DNA from 2 places in the Streptomyces sp. NPDC001851 genome. Region 2 is predicted to be linked to the other one. Evidence: riboswitches for the same ligand, from Rfam matches in the RefSeq annotation. Region 2 holds a riboswitch; the other holds the start of a gene.
The links. Region 2 has a riboswitch for glycine ahead of gcvT (glycine cleavage system aminomethyltransferase GcvT). Riboswitches for the same ligand answer to the same signal wherever they lie in the genome.
Positions count from the first base shown of each region.

Region 1: it holds a riboswitch for glycine, as region 2 does, so the genes downstream of both, gcvP (aminomethyl-transferring glycine dehydrogenase) here and gcvT (glycine cleavage system aminomethyltransferase GcvT) in region 2, are expected to answer to the same signal.

Region 1 is NZ_JBEOYR010000008.1:3,799-13,837, forward strand. Features, by position in the region: gene ABT171_RS13245 (DUF881 domain-containing protein) at 1-676, shown strand, start outside; gene ABT171_RS13250 (small basic family protein) at 673-1,005, shown strand; gene ABT171_RS13255 (DUF881 domain-containing protein) at 1,011-1,907, shown strand; gene ABT171_RS13260 (zinc-ribbon and FHA domain-containing protein) at 2,098-2,934, shown strand; gene ftsR (transcriptional regulator FtsR) at 2,978-3,715, shown strand; gene ABT171_RS13270 (bifunctional nuclease family protein) at 3,802-4,275, shown strand; gene ABT171_RS13275 (MerR family transcriptional regulator) at 4,503-5,147, shown strand; gene ABT171_RS13280 (DNA polymerase IV) at 5,202-6,662, shown strand; gene ABT171_RS13285 (PRC-barrel domain-containing protein) at 6,584-6,955, opposite strand; glycine riboswitch at 7,075-7,169, shown strand; gene gcvP (aminomethyl-transferring glycine dehydrogenase) at 7,344-10,039, shown strand, end outside.
Region 2 is NZ_JBEOYR010000003.1:47,172-57,210, forward strand. Features, by position in the region: gene ABT171_RS05245 (RHS repeat-associated core domain-containing protein) at 158-2,029, shown strand; gene ABT171_RS05250 (hypothetical protein) at 2,026-2,397, shown strand; partial or broken gene ABT171_RS05255 (DNA-binding protein) at 2,517-2,630, opposite strand; gene ABT171_RS05260 (L-serine ammonia-lyase) at 2,760-4,127, opposite strand; gene glyA (serine hydroxymethyltransferase) at 4,227-5,495, opposite strand; gene gcvH (glycine cleavage system protein GcvH) at 5,510-5,887, opposite strand; gene gcvT (glycine cleavage system aminomethyltransferase GcvT) at 5,997-7,124, opposite strand; glycine riboswitch at 7,167-7,279, opposite strand; glycine riboswitch at 7,280-7,379, opposite strand; gene ABT171_RS05280 (AAA family ATPase) at 7,542-8,186, shown strand; gene ABT171_RS05285 (enhanced serine sensitivity protein SseB) at 8,276-9,067, shown strand; gene ABT171_RS05290 (enhanced serine sensitivity protein SseB C-terminal domain-containing protein) at 9,256-10,038, shown strand.

The DNA.
Region 1 (10,039 bases), on a different contig from region 2:
GACGCGGGCGGCGGCGCCCGTGGTGGCGAAGGAGCACCAGGAGCTGATCGACCGCATCGACAGTGAGACCGCGGCCGCGGACAGGCTGGAGGGCAGCGTCGACAAGCTCCGGGACGAGGTCGGCGCACGCCAGCGGGCGGCGCTGAAGTCGAGCGGCGGGGGCGCGGAGGCGGGCCTGGTGGACGTTCTGTCGGGCGCCACCGCGGTCCACGGGCCGGGCGTCAAGCTCGTCGTGAACGACGCCAAGGAGGCCAGCTCCGGCGGTGACGGCACCAACCCACGGGAGACCTCGGGGTTCTCCGACACCGGCCGGGTGCGCGACCGGGACATGCAGCGCGTGGTCAACGGGCTGTGGGCGTCCGGCGCGGAGGCCGTCTCCATCAATGGGCAGCGGCTGACCGCCCTGTCCGCGATCAGGGCCGCGGGGGACGCGATACTGGTCGACAACAGGCCGCTGGTGCCGCCGTACACGGTGCTGGCGGTGGGAGGCGGGGACAGGTTGAGCAACGGGTTCCAGAACAGCGCCGACGGCCTGTATCTGCATGCCCTGGAGCAGAGCTTCGGTATCCGCGCCACCATCTCCACCGAGCGTGACGTACGGTTGCCCGCCGCACCCAGTGTGATCGTACGCACAGCACAGCCGAGCACCGAGAAGACTGAGAAGGGCACATCGTGATCGCCGTACTGGGCCTCGTCGTGGGAGTCGTGGCCGGCCTGTTGGTCCGGCCCGAGGTTCCGGCGGTCGTCGAGCCTTATCTGCCGATCGCCGTCGTGGCGGCACTGGACGCCGTGTTCGGCGGTCTGCGGGCCATGCTCGACGGCATCTTCGATGACAAGGTCTTCGTGGTGTCGTTCCTGTCGAACGTGGTCGTTGCCGCGCTGATCGTGTTCCTCGGCGACAAGTTGGGCGTGGGTGCCCAGCTGTCCACCGGTGTCGTGGTCGTCCTGGGGATCCGGATCTTCTCCAACGCCGCGGCGATCCGGCGGCACGTGTTCCGGGCGTGACACCGATGAGCGAACAGAACGAGCAGAACCAGCAGCCCGACAAGCCTAATAAGTCGGACAAGCAAGACAAGCCGGAGCGGGCGGAGAACAGGCTGCGCAAGGAGCTGCCCGAGGAGGCGCCCGCGCGGGCACCGGAGCCCGAGTCGGAGCCGGCGCCCGCGCAGCGGACGGACCAGCCGCTGACCGGTCGGCAGCGGCTGGTCAAGGGGCTGTGGCCGCCGCGGGTCACCCGGGCCCAACTCATCGTGGCGGTACTGCTGTTCGGTCTCGGCTTCGGCCTGGCGGTGCAGGTGGCGTCCAACAGCGACAGCGGCAGCGCGCTGCGCGGGGCACGTCAGGAAGATCTTGTTCGCATCCTCGATGAACTGGATTCGCGTACTCAGCGTCTTGAGGACGAGAAGCAGGGACTCGAAAAGCAGCGTCAGGAACTGCAGAGCAGCTCCGACCAGGCAGCGGAGGCCCGCAAGCAGACCGCCGAGAAGGAGAGGCAACTCGGCATTCTGGCGGGCACCGTGGCGGCGCAGGGTCCCGGCATCACGATGACGGTCGAGGACACGAAGGGGACGGTCAAGGCGGACATGCTGCTCGACGCGATCCAGGAGCTGCGCGCGGCCGGTGCGGAGGCGATCCAGGTGAACGGGGTCCGGGTGGTCGCGAACACCTACTTCACGGACTCGGGCAACGGAGTCGGCGTCGACGGGAACAAGATCAACGCCCCCTATCGTTTCAAGGTCATCGGCAAGCCGCAGGACCTGGAGCCGGCGCTGAACATCCCGGGAGGCGTGGTGCAGACACTTGAGAAGGAGCAGGCCACGGTGACGGTCCAGCAGTCGGGCAAGATCGTCGTGGACGCCTTGCGGCAGGCGAAGCGGCCTGACTACGCTCGGTCGTCCTCCCAGTGAACCGGCGGTGCATGGGGGACTTCCGGCAGGGGCATGAGGTTGCGGGGGGTCGGCGCACCGAAGAGGTGGTGCGTGATGGAAACTGTCTGGTGGATACGGACGTTGTGAGAATGTCCGGCTCGGCCGGTGTAGGCAATCAGGGTTCGTCCTGCCCCACGGGCGGGTCTGTTTCGGTCAAGGGGAATCGCCCGTGAAGTTGTTTGCGAAGTTGTTCGGCAAGAGCGCACGAGAGGGCAGCAGCGGCAGCAACGCGACCGCTCGGCATCGCGCACAGCCTGACGCGGAGGGCCAGCGCCCGCTGTTCCGGGACCAGGTCGCTGGTCCGGGCGGTGACATTTCCGGAGGTCAGGGCGGGGCGTCGGTTGACCCTGCCCAGTCCGGCGGCATAGGTTTCGGGCAACCGTCAACCTCAGGTGCGGGCGGAGGGGTCGCCCCCGGTCCGTACGCGTCCCATGCCCCGGCGGGGCAGCCGCAGCAGGAGGATCCGTCCATGTCGGCCCTGGTGTGTACGAGGTGCGGTAACCGCAATGCGGAGAACGCGCGCTTCTGTTCCAACTGTGGTGCGCCGCTGCGCCCGGGAGTGGCGCCGGAGCGTGCCTCCGAGACGACGTCCACGATCTCGATCTCCGGTCTGGAGGCCTACGACTCCGAGGTCACCGGCCAGACGCAGATGCCGATGCTGTCGCCGGAGGCGCAGGCCGCGGTGGACGCGCTGCCGCTGGGCTCGGCGCTGCTGGTGGTGCGCCGGGGACCGAACTCGGGCAGCCGCTTCCTGCTGGACAGCGACCTGACCACGGCGGGCCGTCATCCGCAGAGCGACATCTTCCTGGACGACGTCACGGTCTCGCGTCGGCACGTGGAGTTCCGGCGTTCGCCGGACGGCTCGTTCACCGTGGCCGACGTGGGCAGTCTGAACGGCACGTACGTCAACCGCGAGCGGATCGACCAGGTCGCGCTGTCGAACGGTGACGAGGTGCAGATCGGCAAGTACCGGCTGGTGTTCTACGCGAGCCGGCAGGGCATCTGACCCGCCCCCGGACCGGCGTCCGGGGGGACACCAGGGAAGGTCCATGCTTCAAACACCGAGCGGCGGTGCCGGAAGCGGTACCGCCGCCAGGGACAGTGGGCTGATGAGCATCGGCACGGTGCTGAACGTGCTGCGCGACGAGTTTCCCGAAGTCACCATCTCCAAGATCCGTTTTCTGGAGGCAGAGGGGCTCATCGAGCCGCAGCGGACCCCTTCGGGGTATCGCAAGTTCAGCGCCGGGGATGTCGAGCGGCTGGCTCATGTGCTGAGGATGCAGCGGGACCACTATCTGCCGCTCAAGGTGATCCGCGAGCGGCTGGACGCCATGGAGCGGGGCGAGCCCGTCCAGCTCCCCCTCGTGGGGCGTCAGCGCACCGCGGAGGACGTCCCGGAGCCGCCCGGGGCGCCCACGGTGGCCCGGGTGGGCAGGGCCGAGCTGCTGGCGGCCGCGGACATCGACGAGGGCGAGCTGAAGGAGTGGGAGTCGTACGGGCTCATCGCTCCCCTGGAGGACGGGGTGTACGACGCCGAAGCCGTCACCGTGGCCTCGCTCGTCGCCGAACTGGGCCGGTTCGGGATCGAGCCGCGCCACCTGCGGGTGATGAAGGCCGCCGCCGACCGCGAGGCCGGACTCGTCGACCAGGTGGTCGCCCCGCTCAGGCGCCACCGCAACCCGCAGACCAGGGCACACGCCGAGGCCCGTACGAAGGAGCTGGCGGCGCTCACCGTGAAGCTGCACGCGGCCCTCGTGCAGACCGCTCTCGGCGTGCGGCTGCCCTGAACCCCGGCGGCTCCCCGGCGGCCGGATCGGGCAGCTGTTCCCGGCCCGACTACCCAAACATCCCGGGCACGGCCTAGGGTTGCTGTGTGAACGAGCTCGATGTCGTAGGTGTCCGGGTCGAAATGCCCTCCAACCAACCGATCGTGCTCCTGCGCGAAGTGGGAGGCGACCGCTACCTCCCCATCTGGATCGGGCCGGGGGAGGCGACGGCGATCGCCTTCGCCCAGCAGGGCATGGCCCCCGCCAGGCCACTGACCCACGACCTGTTCAAGGACGTGCTGGAGGCCGTCGGCCAGGAGCTGACCGAAGTACGCATCACCGATCTGCGGGAAGGCGTCTTCTACGCGGAGCTGGTCTTCGCCAGCGGTGTCGAGGTCAGCGCCCGCCCCTCCGATGCCATAGCGCTGGCCCTGCGCACCGGAACGCCGATCTACGGCAGTGACACGGTGCTGGACGACGCCGGCATCGCCATTCCGGACGAGCAGGAGGACGAGGTGGAGAAGTTCCGCGAGTTCCTCGACCAGATCTCGCCCGAGGACTTCGGCACCAGCAGCCAGTGATCATGAGCGGTCGATGAGCGCCGCCCCGGTGAGACGGGCATGTGCCACCGGCCATGGAGAGCGTCCTACGGCTTCCCCCGAACGCATTCGGCTAGCCTTTCCCCGCGGCGGGACACGGGAAACCACTCCTAGGGTGATTATCACTCGGCGTGCCGAGTGTGGCGATCGTTGACGCACCCCTGGTGACTGCCTACCGTCGTGAGGGCAGGTCAAGGACGGAGGTCGGCGTGAGAACCAGCGGCGACGGTACGGCTGGGGGTGCTCCCGTGCGCGGTTTCGGGGAGAGCGGTCCGTACCCGGTTCACGGCAGCGCGGTGGATCACGCTCCGCAACGGCCGACGGCGGTGCCGAACGGCGGAGGGGCGGCGTCCATGACATCCGAGGAGATCGGCTATCGCGGGCCCACGGCCTGCGCGGCCGCCGGCATCACCTACCGGCAGCTCGACTACTGGGCCCGCACCGGCCTGGTCGAGCCGAGTGTGCGGCCCGCCTACGGGTCGGGCACCCAGCGGCTGTACAGCTTCCGGGACGTGGTCGTCCTGAAGATCGTGAAGCGGTTCCTGGACACCGGGGTCTCGCTGCAGAACATCCGCGCGGCCGTGCAGCACCTGCGAGAACGCGGTTTCCGTGACCTGGAGCGGATGACCCTGATGAGCGATGGCGCCACGGTCTACGAGTGCACCTCGCCGGACGAGGTGCACGCCCTGCTCCAGGGCGGCCAGGGGATCTTCGGGATCGCCGTCGGCGTGGTGTGGCGGGATGTGGAAAGCGCGCTCTCCCAGCTGCACGGCGAGCGCATCGACACGGGTGAGACCCTCGTCGGGCACAACCCGGCGGACGAGCTGGCGCGGCGCCGCAACCGGGCGGTCTGACGCCGCTCCCTGCCGGGCCGGGCATTGTCAGTGCCGTGGTGCAGCATCGGAGATGTGAGAAACGCGCCCACGATCCTGCATCTCGACATGGATGCCTTCTACGCCTCGGTGGAGCAGGCATCCAAGCCGAGCCTGCGCGGGAAGGCGGTCGTCGTGGGCGGCCTCGGACCACGCGGGGTGGTGGCCACCGCGTCGTACGAGGCTCGGGCCTTCGGGGTCCACTCGGCGATGCCCATGGCCCAGGCCCGCCGGCTGGCACCCAACGCCGCCTATCTGGTGCCGCGCTTCACCCTGTACCGGGCGATCAGCGAGCAGGTGATGGCGCTGCTGCGGGAGCTGTCACCGCTGGTGGAGCCGCTCAGTCTGGACGAGGCGTTCGTGGACCTGGAGGCCGGGGGGACGGCCTGGGACGAGGCGTCGGCGCGGCTGGCCGGGAGCAGACTCCGCGCCGACATCCGGGCGGTCACCGGGCTCACCGGGTCGGTCGGGCTCGCCGCCTCCAAGATGCTCGCCAAGATCGCCTCCGAGCAGGCCAAGCCGGACGGCCTGGTGGTCATCGAGCCGGGGTCGGAGCGGGCCCTGCTGGAGCCCATGCCGGTGCGGACCCTGCCCGGGGTCGGCCCGGCCACCGGCGACCACCTGCGCAGAGCCGGGATCACCACGGTCGGGGAACTGGCGGAGGCGGGCGAGGACGAACTGGTCCGGCTGCTCGGCAAGGCGCACGGGCACGCGCTGTACGCCATGGCCCTGGCCCATGACGAGCGGCCGGTGGTCGCCGAGCGCGAGGCGAAGTCGGTATCGGTGGAGGACACGTACGACGTGGACATCCATGACCGGCTGCGGATCGGCCTGGAGGTGCAGCGGCTCGCCGACCGGTGTGTGGGGCGGCTGCGCGAGGCAGGGCTGTCGGGGCGGACCATCGTGCTGAAGGTGCGGCGGTACGACTTCTCGACGCTGACCAGATCGGAGACGCTCAGGGGACCGACGGACGATCCGGCGGTCGTGCGGGAGGCGGCCGCGCGGTTGCTGGACTCGGTGGACACCACGGGCGGGGTACGGCTGCTCGGCGTGGGCGTTTCCGGGCTCGCCGACTACACCCAGGAGGACCTGTTCGCTCAGGCCATGCCGGTGCCTTTGGCGGAGGAGCCGGAGAAGGGTGCGGTTGAAGTCGTTGTGGAGCAGCCGGAGCCCGTCGAACGGCACTGGCGCGCGGGGCAGGACGTGCGGCATGCCGAGTACGGGCCCGGGTGGGTGCAGGGGAGTGGGCTGGGGCGGGTCACCGTGCGGTTTGAGACGCCGCAGTCCCCTCCGGGGCGGGTGCGGACGTTTCTGGTCGGGGATCCCGCCCTGGAGTCCGCGGATCCGTTGCCGTTGGTTGCTCCTTCCCACCCGCCCGCCCGTCTCGGTCAGCCGAGCAGTGGCGAGGATCAGAGGCCTCAGGTCTCCTCCGACCCCGCCAGCTTGCCGAAGTCGTGGTCCGGTACGGACGGAGGCGGGGTCACGTCCAGGCCGTAGTGGTGGTAGAGCTGGAGTTCCTGTTCGGGGGAGAGGTGGCGGCCCACGCCGAAGTCGGGGGCGTCCTTGATCAGGGCGCGGTCGAAGGGGACGTGGAGGGAGCCTTCGACCAGTTCGCTGGGCTCCAGGGGGACGAAGGCGTCCCGCGAGAACAGGCCGGTGCGTATGGCCGCCCACTCGGGCACGCCGGTCGCGTCGTCGAGGTAGACCTCGTCGATGGTGCCGATCTTGGTCCCATTGCGGTCGAACGCCTTGCGGCCGATCAGGTTGCGCGGATCGATCTCGGTCTGCACGGTCCCTCTCCCTCCTCTTGGTCGCAACACATCCGTAAGCACTACAAAAGAGCACATTCAGGGAGGCGGCCACTCGAAGGCTCGGGCGTTGACCTCGCTGGTAGGCTGACAGCGGCTGCTGACCCCGTGCGGGAGAGTCCTCCGACCACCTCGGAGGCGCCGAAGGAGCAAATCCTCCCCGGAATCTCTCAGGCTCACGTACCGCATGGACGAGGTCACTCTGGAAAGCAGGGCGGGTGTCGACGGCTCCCGCCCTCACCGACGGTGAAAGCCGGGGCCCTCGGGTACCCGGTGAAGCTCTCAGGTTGAGATGACAGAGGGGGAGGCCGTCGGGGTATCCGTACCGGGGTGCCCCTCGAAGGTCGCGTCAGACCAGGAGGCCTCCGCAATGACCGCCCATCGCATTCCGCTCTCGGAGCTCGAAGCGGGCATCCCGTTCGAGCAGCGTCACATCGGGCCGGACCAGGAGGCGCGGGCCAAGATGCTCGCGCACGTCGGTTACGGCTCCCTCGACGAGCTGACCGCCGCCGCGGTCCCGGATGTGATCAAGAACGCCGACGCCCTCGACCTGCCGGGCGCCCGCACCGAGGCCGAGGTGCTCGCCGAGCTGCGCTCGCTCGCCGACCGCAACCAGGTCCTCGACTCCATGATCGGCCTGGGCTACTACGGCACCTTCACCCCGCCGGTCATCCTGCGCAACGTCATGGAGAACCCGGCCTGGTACACCGCGTACACGCCCTACCAGCCGGAGATCTCCCAGGGGCGGCTGGAAGCCCTGCTGAACTTCCAGACCGTGGTCGCCGAGCTCACCGGCCTGCCCACCTCCGGTGCCTCCCTGCTCGACGAGGGAACGGCCGCCGCCGAGGCGATGGCCCTGTCGCGGCGCATGGGCAAGAACAAGAAGGGGCTGTTCCTGGTCGACGCGGACGTGCTGCCGCAGACCATCGCCGTCATCGAGACGCGTGCGGAGCCGACCGGTGTCGAGGTCGTCGTCGCCGACCTCAGCGAGGGCATTCCGGCCGCGGTGGCCGAGCGCGAGATCAACGGCGTGCTGATCCAGTACCCGGGCGCCTCCGGCGCCGTACGCGACATCAAGCCGGTCATCGACCAGGCGCACGAGCTGGGCGCCCTGGTCACCGTGGCCGCCGATCTGCTCGCACTGACCCTGCTGACCCCGCCGGGCGAGCTGGGCGCGGACATCGCCGTCGGCACCACCCAGCGCTTCGGTGTGCCGATGGGCTTCGGCGGTCCGCACGCGGGCTACATGGCGGTGCACGAGAAGTTCGCGCGCAGCCTGCCCGGCCGCCTCGTGGGCGTCTCCGTCGACGCCGACGGCAACAAGGCCTACCGGCTCGCGCTGCAGACCCGTGAGCAGCACATCCGCCGGGAGAAGGCCACCAGCAACATCTGCACCGCGCAGGTGCTGCTCGCCGTCATGGCCGGCATGTACGCCGTCTACCACGGGCCGGAGGGCCTGCGGACCATCGCCCGGCGCACGCACCGGTACGCCACGATCCTCGCCGCGGGTCTGAAGGCCGGCGGCGTCGAGATCGTGCACGGCGCCTTCTTCGACACCCTCACCGCGCGGGTGCCCGGCAAGGCCGCCGAGGTGGTCGCCGCCGCCCGGAAGAACGGGGTCAACCTCCACCTGGCCGACGCCGACCACGTCTCGATCGCCTGCGACGAGACCACCAAGCGGGCCCAGCTGGCCGCCGTGTGGTCCGCCTTCGGCGTCGAGGGCGACATCGAGGCGCTGGAGGCGACCGCCGAGGACACCCTGCCCGAGGCGCTCCTGCGCACCGACGCCTACCTCACCCACCCGGTCTTCCACCAGTACCGCTCCGAGACCGCGATGCTGCGCTACCTGCGCAAGCTGGCCGACCGCGACTACGCGCTCGACCGCGGCATGATCCCGCTGGGCTCCTGCACCATGAAGCTCAACGCGACCACGGAGATGGAGCCGGTCACCTGGCCCGAGTTCGGGCAGCTGCACCCCTTCGCCCCGGCCGAGCAGGCCGAGGGCTACCTCACGCTCATCCGTGAGCTTGAGGAACGTCTCGCCGAGGTCACCGGCTACGACAAGGTCTCCCTGCAGCCGAACGCCGGTTCGCAGGGCGAGCTGGCCGGTCTGCTGGCCGTACGCGGCTACCACCGCGCCAACGGCGACGAGCAGCGGACCGTGTGTCTGATCCCGTCCTCCGCGCACGGCACCAACGCCGCCAGCGCCGTGATGGCCGGCATGAAGGTCGTCGTCGTGAAGACCGCCGAGGACGGCGAGATCGACGTCGAGGACCTGCGGGCCAAGATCGGGCAGTACCGCGACGAGCTGGCGGTGCTGATGATCACCTACCCGTCGACGCACGGCGTGTTCGAGGAGCACGTCGCCGACATCTGCGCCCAGGTGCACGAGGCCGGCGGCCAGGTGTACGTCGACGGCGCCAACCTCAACGCGCTGGTCGGCCTCGCGAAGCCGGGCCACTTCGGCGGTGACGTCTCCCACCTGAACCTGCACAAGACGTTCTGCATCCCGCACGGCGGCGGTGGCCCCGGCGTCGGCCCGGTCGCGGTCCGCTCGCACCTGGCGCCGTACCTGCCGAACCACCCGCTGCAGCCGGCGGCCGGCCCCGAGACCGGCGTCGGCCCCATCTCGGCCGCGCCCTGGGGCTCCGCGGGGATCCTGCCGATCTCGTGGGCGTACGTGCGCCTCATGGGCGGCGAGGGCCTCAAGCGGGCCACGCAGGTGGCCGTGCTGTCGGCGAACTACATCGCCAAGCGCCTGGAGCCGCACTACCCGGTGCTCTACACCGGCCCCGGCAACCTGGTCGCGCACGAGTGCATCATCGACCTGCGCCCGCTGACCAAGGCGACCGGCGTGAGCGTGGACGACGTGGCCAAGCGCCTGATCGACTACGGCTTCCACGCACCGACCATGTCCTTCCCGGTGGCCGGCACGCTGATGATCGAGCCGACCGAGTCGGAGGACCTCACCGAGCTGGACCGGTTCTGCGACGCGATGATCGCCATCCGCGCGGAGATCGAGAAGGTCGGCTCCGGCGAGTGGCCGGCGGAGGACAACCCGCTGCG
Region 2 (10,039 bases):
AGAGGGCAATCTACGTTCCCACACGGACACCGGCGGCAACACCACGCATCACACGTCCGGCCACTTCGACGTACCCGCCACCAGGACCGATCCGGGCGGGGCGCATTTCGAGTTCACCTATGACACGGAACGCCGCCTGACGTCCGTCCTCAATTCGATGGGGCGAACCTGGTCTTACACCTATGACGAGGCTGGTCGCCTCTTGGCCGAGACGGACTTCAACGGACGTACCCTCACCTACGCGCATGACCCCGTGGGCGGCCTGCTGTCGCGGACCAACGGTGCGGGCGAGACGTTGACCTTCACCCGGGACGCGCTCGGCCGGGTCGTGGAACAGCGGAGCAGTACGGGTGACGTCACGACGTACGCATACTCCCCGACCGGACAACTCGTGCACGCCGTCGGCGCGGATGCCGAGATCGTCTATGAGCGCGACAAGCTCGGCAGGGTCCTTTCGGAGACCGTGAACGGCCGGACGACAGCACACGCCTATGACGACCGAGGGCGGCGGACCCGTCGTACAACCCCATCCGGGCTGACGTCGCATTGGACGTACGACCCGACGGGGCGTTGCACCGAGTTGGGCTCCGAAGCCGGGAGCCTGTCCTTCACCTACGATGCCGGCGGCCGGGAGACGGAACGCCGTCTCGGCGAAGACGTGACCCTCACCCAGCGGTGGGACGTGGCCGGCCGCCTCACTGTGCAGTCGCTGACGTCGGCGGTGGCGAGAGGGGCCGGCCACCGTCTTCTGCAGTACCGGGAATACGCCTACCGCGCTGACGGCTACCTCTCCGGCATCCGGGAGCTCACCGCCGGCGCCCGGAACTTCGACCTCGATGAGACAGGCCGCGTCACCGGCGTACGTGCTCATGGCTGGACCGAGACCTACGCCTACGACACAGTGGGAAATCTGACGCACGCCGCCGCTCCCGGGCACGAGGTTCCCGGGGACCGGGAGTTCGAGGGCACGATCGTCCGTCGCGCGGGCAATACCACGTACGAGCACGACGGCCAGGGCCGGCTCGTTACCAAAACCCGCAGGCTGCTGAACGGAAAGCGACACAGATGGAGGTACACCTGGAACGCGGAGGACCGCCTGACAGCGGTTTCCACCCCGGACGGCAGTCGCTGGCGATACTCCTACGACCCTTTGGGCCGACGCATCGCCAAGTCCCGCATGTCGGACGACGGTTCTCCGGTCGAGCACGTGGAGTTCACCTGGGACGACACCTGTCTGGCCGAGCAGAGCACCCCCGACGGCAAGACGACCACCTGGGAGTACGCCCCCGGCACACACCGACCGCTGGCCCAGACCGACCACTGGCCCTCTCTCCGCAGTTCGGAGACCTCCTACCTGGCCCGCCTGGCGGAAGAGACAACCACCGATCGCGTGCCTCGCTTCCACGCGGTCATCACCGACGCGGCGGGCACACCGACCGAACTTGTCACAGCAGGCGGTGCCGTGGCCTGGCAGCGACGCACCTCACTGTGGGGTACCCCCTTGTCCTCCGGGACAGAGGCCGACCCGGTCGAGTGCCCGCTGCGCTTCCCCGGCCAGTACCACGATGCCGAAACCGGGCTGCACTACAACTACTTCCGTTTCTACGATCCGGAAACCGCAGGCTACCTCTCCCCCGACCCGCTCGGTCTCGATCCCGCGCCAAATCACCATGCCTACATCGTCAACCCGTTCCGGTGGATCGACCCGACCGGATTGGTGAAGTGTACTCAGGAGGCGCTTGACAAGGCCTTCGAGATGGACAATACGCCGCGGAAGCTCGAACACGTCATCGATCCCCCGAAGCATGGCTTCGAGGAGATAGTGAAGAATTCGGGAGGGCGCTCCGAAGCGTTTCGCCGCATCCTCAACAGTCTTGGAGAAGGCGACGACCTTCCGGAATCCGGTGGTTTCGTCGTCGACCGTACAATCGACGGGGAAACGGTCACCATCCGCGGAGCGATGGTCAACGGGATACCCCGAATCGGAACCGCGTTCATCCAGGAAAAGTTCCCAGGAAAGACACCATGACGGACCACCCCGCCACCAGACCTCTGTCCCACCTCGAACGGCGCACCCTCGCGCAGCTCCTCGCGCCCGAATTTCCGGGCGTCCAGGAGTTGAGGAACCAACTGCCAGAAACCCGTGTCACCGGCCCATGGGGGGCCGAGTCTCCGAGTGTCGACCTGGAAGTGCCCGCCGACATCCCTGCAGCACCGATCGAGGACGGCATCATCCCGGCCACCGGAACGGTCACAGACGACTCGGGCCAACTCTTCGGTGAACTGCTCGTGTGGGTGAGCGGTGGAAGGCTCTCAGCCCTTGAGTTCTCGTGGTACGGGGACACCGCACCGACGGAACTGCCAGATCCCGGCCTTGTCACCGTGACGGTGCAGTGATCGACGAAAGGAACGCACCGCTTGCGCTCCTTGGCCTTCTCCTCGTTCTCCTTCTCCGGCAGATCCTTGTCGGAGCAGAAGCCCTCCTGCTTCGCCTTCATCCGCAGGGCCGGCGCGAAGCCGCACAGGGCCTGAAGCTCCTCCGGATCCGAGGTCAGAATGGTGACCGGGGCGGGGGAGGCCAGCGCGGTGGCGGCCACGATCGCGTCCAGGGCGTATTTGTGGCCGCGCAGGCGGACATGCCTCGTTTGCCAGTGCGTGCTCCGAGGGCTGCGATGGTGCCTTCGTGGAGCGAGACCCTGCAGCAGGGAAGGCCCCGACAGCGCTGAAAGGAGCGAACGCGCAGGTCAGGGCCTGTCCTCTCAGCACTCGATGATGTTCACCGCGAGCCCGCCCCGCGCCGTCTCCTTGTACTTCACCGACATGTCCGCGCCGGTGTCCTTCATGGTCTTGATGACCTTGTCCAGGGACACCTTGTGGGAGCCGTCGCCGCGCATGGCCATCTTGGCGGCGGTGACCGCCTTCACCGCGGCCATGCCGTTGCGCTCGATGCACGGGATCTGGACCAGGCCGCCGACCGGGTCGCAGGTCAGGCCGAGGTTGTGTTCCATGCCGATCTCGGCGGCGTTCTCCACCTGCTCGGGGGAGCCGCCGAGGACCTCGGCGAGGGCGCCGGCGGCCATGGAGCAGGCGGAGCCGACCTCGCCCTGGCAGCCGACCTCGGCGCCGGAGATGGAGGCGTTCTCCTTGAAGAGCATGCCGATCGCGCCGGCGGCCAGGAGGAAGCGGACGACGCCGTCCTCGTCGGCACCGGGGACGAAGTTGATGTAGTAGTGCAGGACCGCCGGGATGATGCCGGCCGCGCCGTTCGTGGGGGCCGTCACCACGCGGCCGCCCGCCGCGTTCTCCTCGTTCACCGCCATCGCGTAGAGCGTGATCCACTCCATCGCGTGCGCCAAGGGCTCGCCCTCGGCGCGCAGCTGGCGGGCCGAGACGGCCGCGCGGCGGCGGACCTTCAGGCCGCCGGGCAGGATGCCCTCACGGGACATGCCGCGCTGGACGCACTCGCGCATCACCCGCCAGATCTCCAGCAGGCCCGCCCGGATCTCCTCCTCGGTGCGCCAGGCGCGCTCGTTCTCCAGCATCAGGGAGGAGATCGACAGGCCCGTCTCCTTCGTCAGGCGCAGGAGCTCGTCGCCGGTACGGAAGGGATACTTCAGGACCGTGTCGTCCAGCTTGATCCGGTCCGCGCCGACCGCGTCCTCGTCCACGACGAAGCCGCCGCCGACCGAGTAGTACGTCTTGGAGAACAGCTCCGCGCCCGAGGCGTCGTACGCCCATATCGTCATGCCGTTGGCGTGGTAGGGCAGGGCCTTGCGGCGGTGCAGGACCAGGTCGTCGTCGAAGGAGAAGGGGATCTCGTGTTCGCCGAGCAGCGAGATGCGGCCCGCCGACTTGATCGCCTCCACCCGCTCGTCGGCCGTTTCCACGTCCACCGTGCGGGGCGAGGCGCCCTCCAGGCCGAGCAGGACCGCCTTCGGGGTGCCGTGACCGTGGCCGGTGGCGCCGAGGGAGCCGTACAGCTCGCACCTCAGGGAGGCCACCGGGTCCAGCAGGCCTTCGTTGCGCAGGCGGCGGGCGAACATGCGCGCCGCGCGCATCGGGCCGACCGTGTGGGAGCTGGACGGGCCGATGCCGATCGAGAACAGGTCGAAGACCGAGATGGCCACGGGAACTCCTCAAGACGGGTGAAGCAGGGGCGGTACGGGGTGCGGGCACCGCGCGCACCTTCCGGTGTCCAGTGTGCGCGGTGCCTCGCGAAAGGTGACTTACTTGTTCAGAGCCGGGTACAGCGGGTGCTTGTCGGCCAGGGCCTTGACCCGGGCCTTGAGCGCCTCGGCGTCGTACGCCGGCTTCAGCGCCTCCGCGATCACGTCCGCGACCTCGGCGAAGTCCTCGGCCGTGAAGCCGCGGGTGGCGAGGGCGGGCGTGCCGATCCGCAGACCGGACGTGACCATCGGCGGGCGCGGGTCGTTCGGGACCGCGTTGCGGTTGACCGTGATGCCGACCTCGTGGAGGCGGTCCTCGGCCTGCTGCCCGTCCAGCTCGGACTCGCGCAGGTCGACGAGGATCAGGTGCACGTCCGTGCCGCCCGACAGCACGTTCACGCCGGCCTCGCGCGCGTCCGGCGCCGTCAGCCGCTCGGCGAGGATCCTCGCGCCCTCCACTGTACGGCGCTGGCGCTCCTTGAATTCCTCGGAAGCCGCGACCTTGAAGGACACCGCCTTCGCCGCGATCACGTGCTCCAGGGGACCGCCCTGGAAGCCCGGGAAGACGGAGGAGTTCAGCTTCTTCGCGAAGTCCTTGCTGCGGGCGAGGATGATGCCGCCGCGCGGGCCGCCCAGGGTCTTGTGCGTCGTGGAGGTCACCACGTCGGCGTACGGCACCGGGTTGGCGTGCAGACCAGCCGCGACCAGGCCCGCGAAGTGCGCCATGTCGACCCACAGGTGGGCCTCGACCTCGTCGGCGATCCGGCGGAACGCGGCGAAGTCCAGCTCCCGCGGGTACGCCGACCAGCCGGCGATGATCACCTTCGGGCGGTGCTCCTTGGCCAGCCGCTCGACCTCGGCCATGTCGACCAGGCCGGTGGCGGCGTCCACGTGGTAGGCGACCACGTTGAACTGCTTGCCGGAGAAGTTCAGGCGCATGCCGTGGGTCAGGTGGCCGCCGTGGGCGAGGTCCAGGCCGAGGATGGTGTCCCCGGGCTGGGCCAGCGCGAACAGGGCCGCCTGGTTGGCGGAGGCGCCGGAGTGGGGCTGGACGTTGGCGTACTCGGCGCCGAACAGCTCCTTGACCCGGTCGATGGCGATCTGCTCGGCGACGTCGACGTGCTCGCAGCCGCCGTAGTAGCGGCGGCCCGGGTAGCCCTCGGCGTACTTGTTGGTGAGGACGGAGCCCTGCGCCTCCATCACCGCGAGCGGCGCGAAGTTCTCGGAGGCGATCATCTCCAGCGTGGACTGCTGGCGGCCGAGCTCGGCGTCGACCGCGGCGGCGATCTCCGGGTCCAGCTCGTGCAGGGGCGTGTTCAGGGAGGTCATACGGCTACGACTCCTCAGCCGGCGTTCTGGGCGGTGTACTCGTCGGCGGAGAGCAGGTCGGCCGGCTCCTCCGAGACGCGCACCTTGAACAGCCAGCCGCCCTCGAAGGGGGCCGAGTTCACCAGCGACGGGTCGTTGACGACGTCCTCGTTGATCTCGGTGACCTCACCGGTGACCGGCGAGTACAGGTCGGAGACCGACTTGGTGGACTCCAGCTCGCCGCAGGTCTCGCCCGCGGTCACCGTGGAGCCGACCTCGGGGAGCTGGGCGTAGACCACATCGCCGAGCGCGTTGGCCGCGAACTCGGTGATGCCGACCGTCGAGACGCCGTCCTCGGCGGCCGACAGCCACTCGTGCTCCTTGCTGTAGCGCAGCTGCTGGGGGTTGCTCATGGCCTGAATTCTCCTGTACGCGCGGGAGTGCTGATGAAGGGGGGACTGCTGAAGCCGCTGATGAGCAGCGGAAACGTGCGCGGGGTCACACAGTGGCCGCGCCCAGTGTCTACTTCTGGCGCTTGTAGAACGGCAGCGCCACGACCTCGTACGGTTCGTGGCTGCCCCGGATGTCGACGCCGACGCCCGCGGTGCCCGGGGCCGCGTGCGCCGCGTCGACGTACGCCATGGCGATCGGCTTGCCCAGGGTGGGGGAGGGGGCGCCGGAGGTGACCTCGCCGATCACCTGGCCGCCCGCGACGACGGCGTACCCGGCGCGCGGCACCCGCCGGCCCTCGGCGACCAGCCCGACGAGGACCCGCGGCGGGTTCTCCTGGGCCCTGGCGGCGGCCTCGGCGAGCGCCTCGCGCCCCACGAAGTCGCCCTCCTTCTCGAACTTGACCACGCGGCCGAGCCCGGCGTCGAAGGGGGTGAGCGCCGTGGTCAGCTCGTGCCCGTACAGCGGCATGCCCGCCTCCAGGCGCAGGGTGTCCCGGCAGGACAGGCCGCAGGGGACCAGGCCGACGCCCTCGCCGGCCTTGGTCAGCGCCTGCCACAGCTCCACGGCGTGCTCCGGCTTCACGAACAGCTCGAAGCCGTCCTCGCCGGTGTAGCCGGTGCGGGCGATCAGGGCCGGGACGCCGGCGACCGTGCCGGGCAGGCCGGCGTAGTACTTCAGGCCGTCCAGGTCGGCGTCGGTGAGGGACTTCAGGATGCCGGGGGACTCGGGGCCCTGGACGGCGATCAGCGCGTACGCGTCCCGGTCGTCGCGCACCTCGGCGTCGAAGCCGGCGGAACGCTCGACGAGGGCGTCCAGCACCACCTGGGCGTTGGAGGCGTTGGCGACCACCATGTACTCGGTCTCGGCGAGCCGGTAGACGATCAGGTCGTCCAGGATGCCGCCGTCGGCCTGGCAGATCATGGTGTAGCGGGCGCGGCCGACGCCGACGGAGGCGATGTTGCCTACCAGGGCGTAGTTGAGGAGGGCGGCCGCGCCGGCGCCGGTGACGGTGATCTCGCCCATGTGGGAGAGGTCGAAGAGACCGGCCTTCGTACGCACGGCGAGGTGCTCGTCACGCTCGGAGCCGTAGCGCAGGGGCATGTCCCAGCCGGCGAAGTCGGTCATCGTCGCACCGAGCGAGCGATGCAGCGCGTCCAGCGCGGTATGGCGCAGCTCAAGGGGTTCGGTACTGCTCATCGGACGGTCGTCTCCCAGGAAAGCAGGACAGGCGAGGAACGTTCCTCCCCATCTGTCATCGGAACCTGAGAGGTTCGCCAGGACCGCCACAGGGACGATCACGGCTTGCACCTTGGGTGGAGCCACTGTCGCAGCGGCCCGCTTTTCAGATGTGCCTCGCCCGCGCGGTAACGGGGCCTGAGAGATTCAAGGGAGGGACTTGCTCCTTCGGCGCCCCGGCATCAGTGCTGCCAGGGACTCTCCCGCGCGGATTCAAGCGGCCGGTATGCAGTTGGCGGCCACATCATTGCACGGCGAGCCTGCTTTTGTAACCGACCTGTGGCAGGACGCGGACCCCTCCACCACCCCCGTTCATTACCTTCTCTTTACGCATCGCGGGCATGAGGATGACCGGGCCGACAGGGGAGGAAGATCACGATGAACAGGACCCTGGTGTACGCCACCGCCGGCACCGGCATCGCGGTGCCGGGTCAGCGCCCCGCGCCGGCCCCCGTCGTCCGCGACCTGCGCGACCGCGCCGGCAGCGGCCCGCACGTCCTGCTCTTCGGCCCCCAGGACCTGGTGGTGATCACCGGCCTGCCCGGCAGCGGCAAGTCCACCCTGATGCGGCGCGCGGTCGCCGGCCGCCGCGTCGACTCCCAGGACACGCGCGACCGCTTCGCGGCCCGCCTGCCCCGAGCGCTCCCGTACACCCTCTACCGCCCGCTGGTCCGCCTCGCCCACTACACCGGCCTGCGCCGCGCCCTGCGCACCGGCGAGGGCCTCGTCGTGCACGACTGCGGCACCCAGCCCTGGGTGCGGGCCTGGCTCACCCGCGCGGCACGCCGCCGCGGCGGCACCCTCCATCTGCTCCTGCTCGACGTCCCGCCCGACACCGCCCGCGAGGGTCAGCGCACCCGCGGCCGGGGCGTCTCCCGCTACGCCTTCCGCCGCCACCGCCGTACGACCGCCCGGCTGCTCGACACGGTCGAGCGGGGCGGGCTGCCCGCGGGCTGCGGCGCCGCGGTGCTGCTGGACCGCACGGCGGCCGACGCGCTCCGGCGGATCGCGTTCACCGGATGAGGGGGACGGTGTGCACGCGGCGAGGGGCTGTCACCGCCACCCGCTAGCCTTCTTGGTCACAGCAGAGATTTCCAGCAGGCGGTAGGCAGATGGACTTCCCGGCGGACATTCCCGCGGACTTCCCGGCACAGGCGCACCCCCAGCCCCACGGCGGCTGGCCCGGCAACGAGCTGGAGGAGGTGCTCTCGGCCTCCCTCGGCATACCCGCCGCGGCCGGCCGGATCATCGAGGTCCTGGGCCGCAGCCTGCTGTGGATCCCGCTGCCGAGCGGCGGCGGCCCCGACAGCGGCCCGCTGGACCTGCCCACGCTGGACCTCGGCGGCCAGACGTACGTCCCGGTGTTCAGCTCCGAGGAGCAGCTGCGCCAGGCGGCCGGCTCCCACATGTCGTACACCATCGCCCCCGCCGTGGAGTTCGCCCGCGGTCTGCCCCCGCAGGTCGGCATCGCTGTGAACCCCGACGCCCTGGTCGGCATCCCGCTCCCGCCCGCGGCGGTGGCCGAGCTGTGCCGGGTGGGCCGCACCCCGCTGGACGGGCCCAACACCGGCGGCCGGGTCCGCCTCTTCGAACCCGACTGGCAGGACGACCCGGTCGACTTCCTCTCCGCCGCGTCCGCCGAGTTCGCCGAGACCGGCGTGGTCCTCACCGCCCGCCGCTGCCTGGCCGCCATAGAGACGGACGACCCGGTGATGTTCGTCGGCGTGGAACTCTCCCAGTGGGAAGGCGACCTCCGCGCGCTCCCCATGCAGGCCCTGGGCCGCGCCCTGGGCAAAGTCCCGGTCAAGTGGCCGATGAGCCTGGTCCTCCTGGACGTGACGGACGACCCGGTGGCCGCATGGCTCAAGTCGAACGTCCGCCCCTTCTACCAATACGGTCACTGATCAGCAGGCAGGGGAGCAGCGGACCTCAGGGGCGCGGGGAACTGCGCGACAAGCCCCCCACGCACCCGCACCCGCGTACGCACCCGAGGCGGCACCCCCGTGGGCGCTTAAGCTGTCTCCAAACGCGGGGCACGAAAAAGAGAAGGGCACGACAGGTGAGCGCGAGCCACAGCGGCAGCGTCGAGCACATGCTGCGCCAGGTCACGCCCGGACGCTACGACGCCTACGAGGCCCTGCTCCGCGCCCTCGCCACCCCCTCCTCCGGCCAGATCTGGATGCTCCTGTGGCACGGCCAGGCCGGCTCCCCGGACGCCCAGTACGGAAACATGGAGATCGACGGGTTCCAGTACGCCCCCTGCGTCACCTCCGCCCAGGAGCTCTCGGCCAGCGGCTGGAACCGGTCGTACGAGGTCGTCGACGGGCTCGACGTGGCCCGCACCCTCTACCCGGACCACTACGGCCTCTGGCTCAACCCGCACACCCCGGGCGGCGGCGTCGGCATCCCCTGGCTGGACCTTCGCCGCATCGCCACGGGCCTGGACCGCCAGCCCGCCGGCCCTCTCCGGCTGTCCGAACCCGGCATCGAGATCCCGCAGTTCTACGCCCTGCTCGCGCAGAACGCCCACCGCACCCCGGCCCTGCGCTCGCTGCGCCGCGCCTGGGTGCAGCCGGCGCTCGGCGCCCCGTACCTCGCCATCGGCCTGGACGTGTACGACACCTCGCCGGCCGCGGTCGACTCGGTGCGCGCGATGATGCAGCAGTCCGTCGGCGCGGTGCCGGAGGGCCTGCCGGTGTCGACGGTCGCGATGACGGACGAGTACGACCCGGTCGTGATGTGGATGCGGGCCAACGCCCGCCCGTTCTACGACCGCGAGGCCCACGCCGCGCCGCAGCCCCAGCTCCAGGCCTCCCCCGGGCAGCAGGCGCCCGCCGCCGGATACGGCTATCCGCCGGTGCACGGCAGCTACTGAC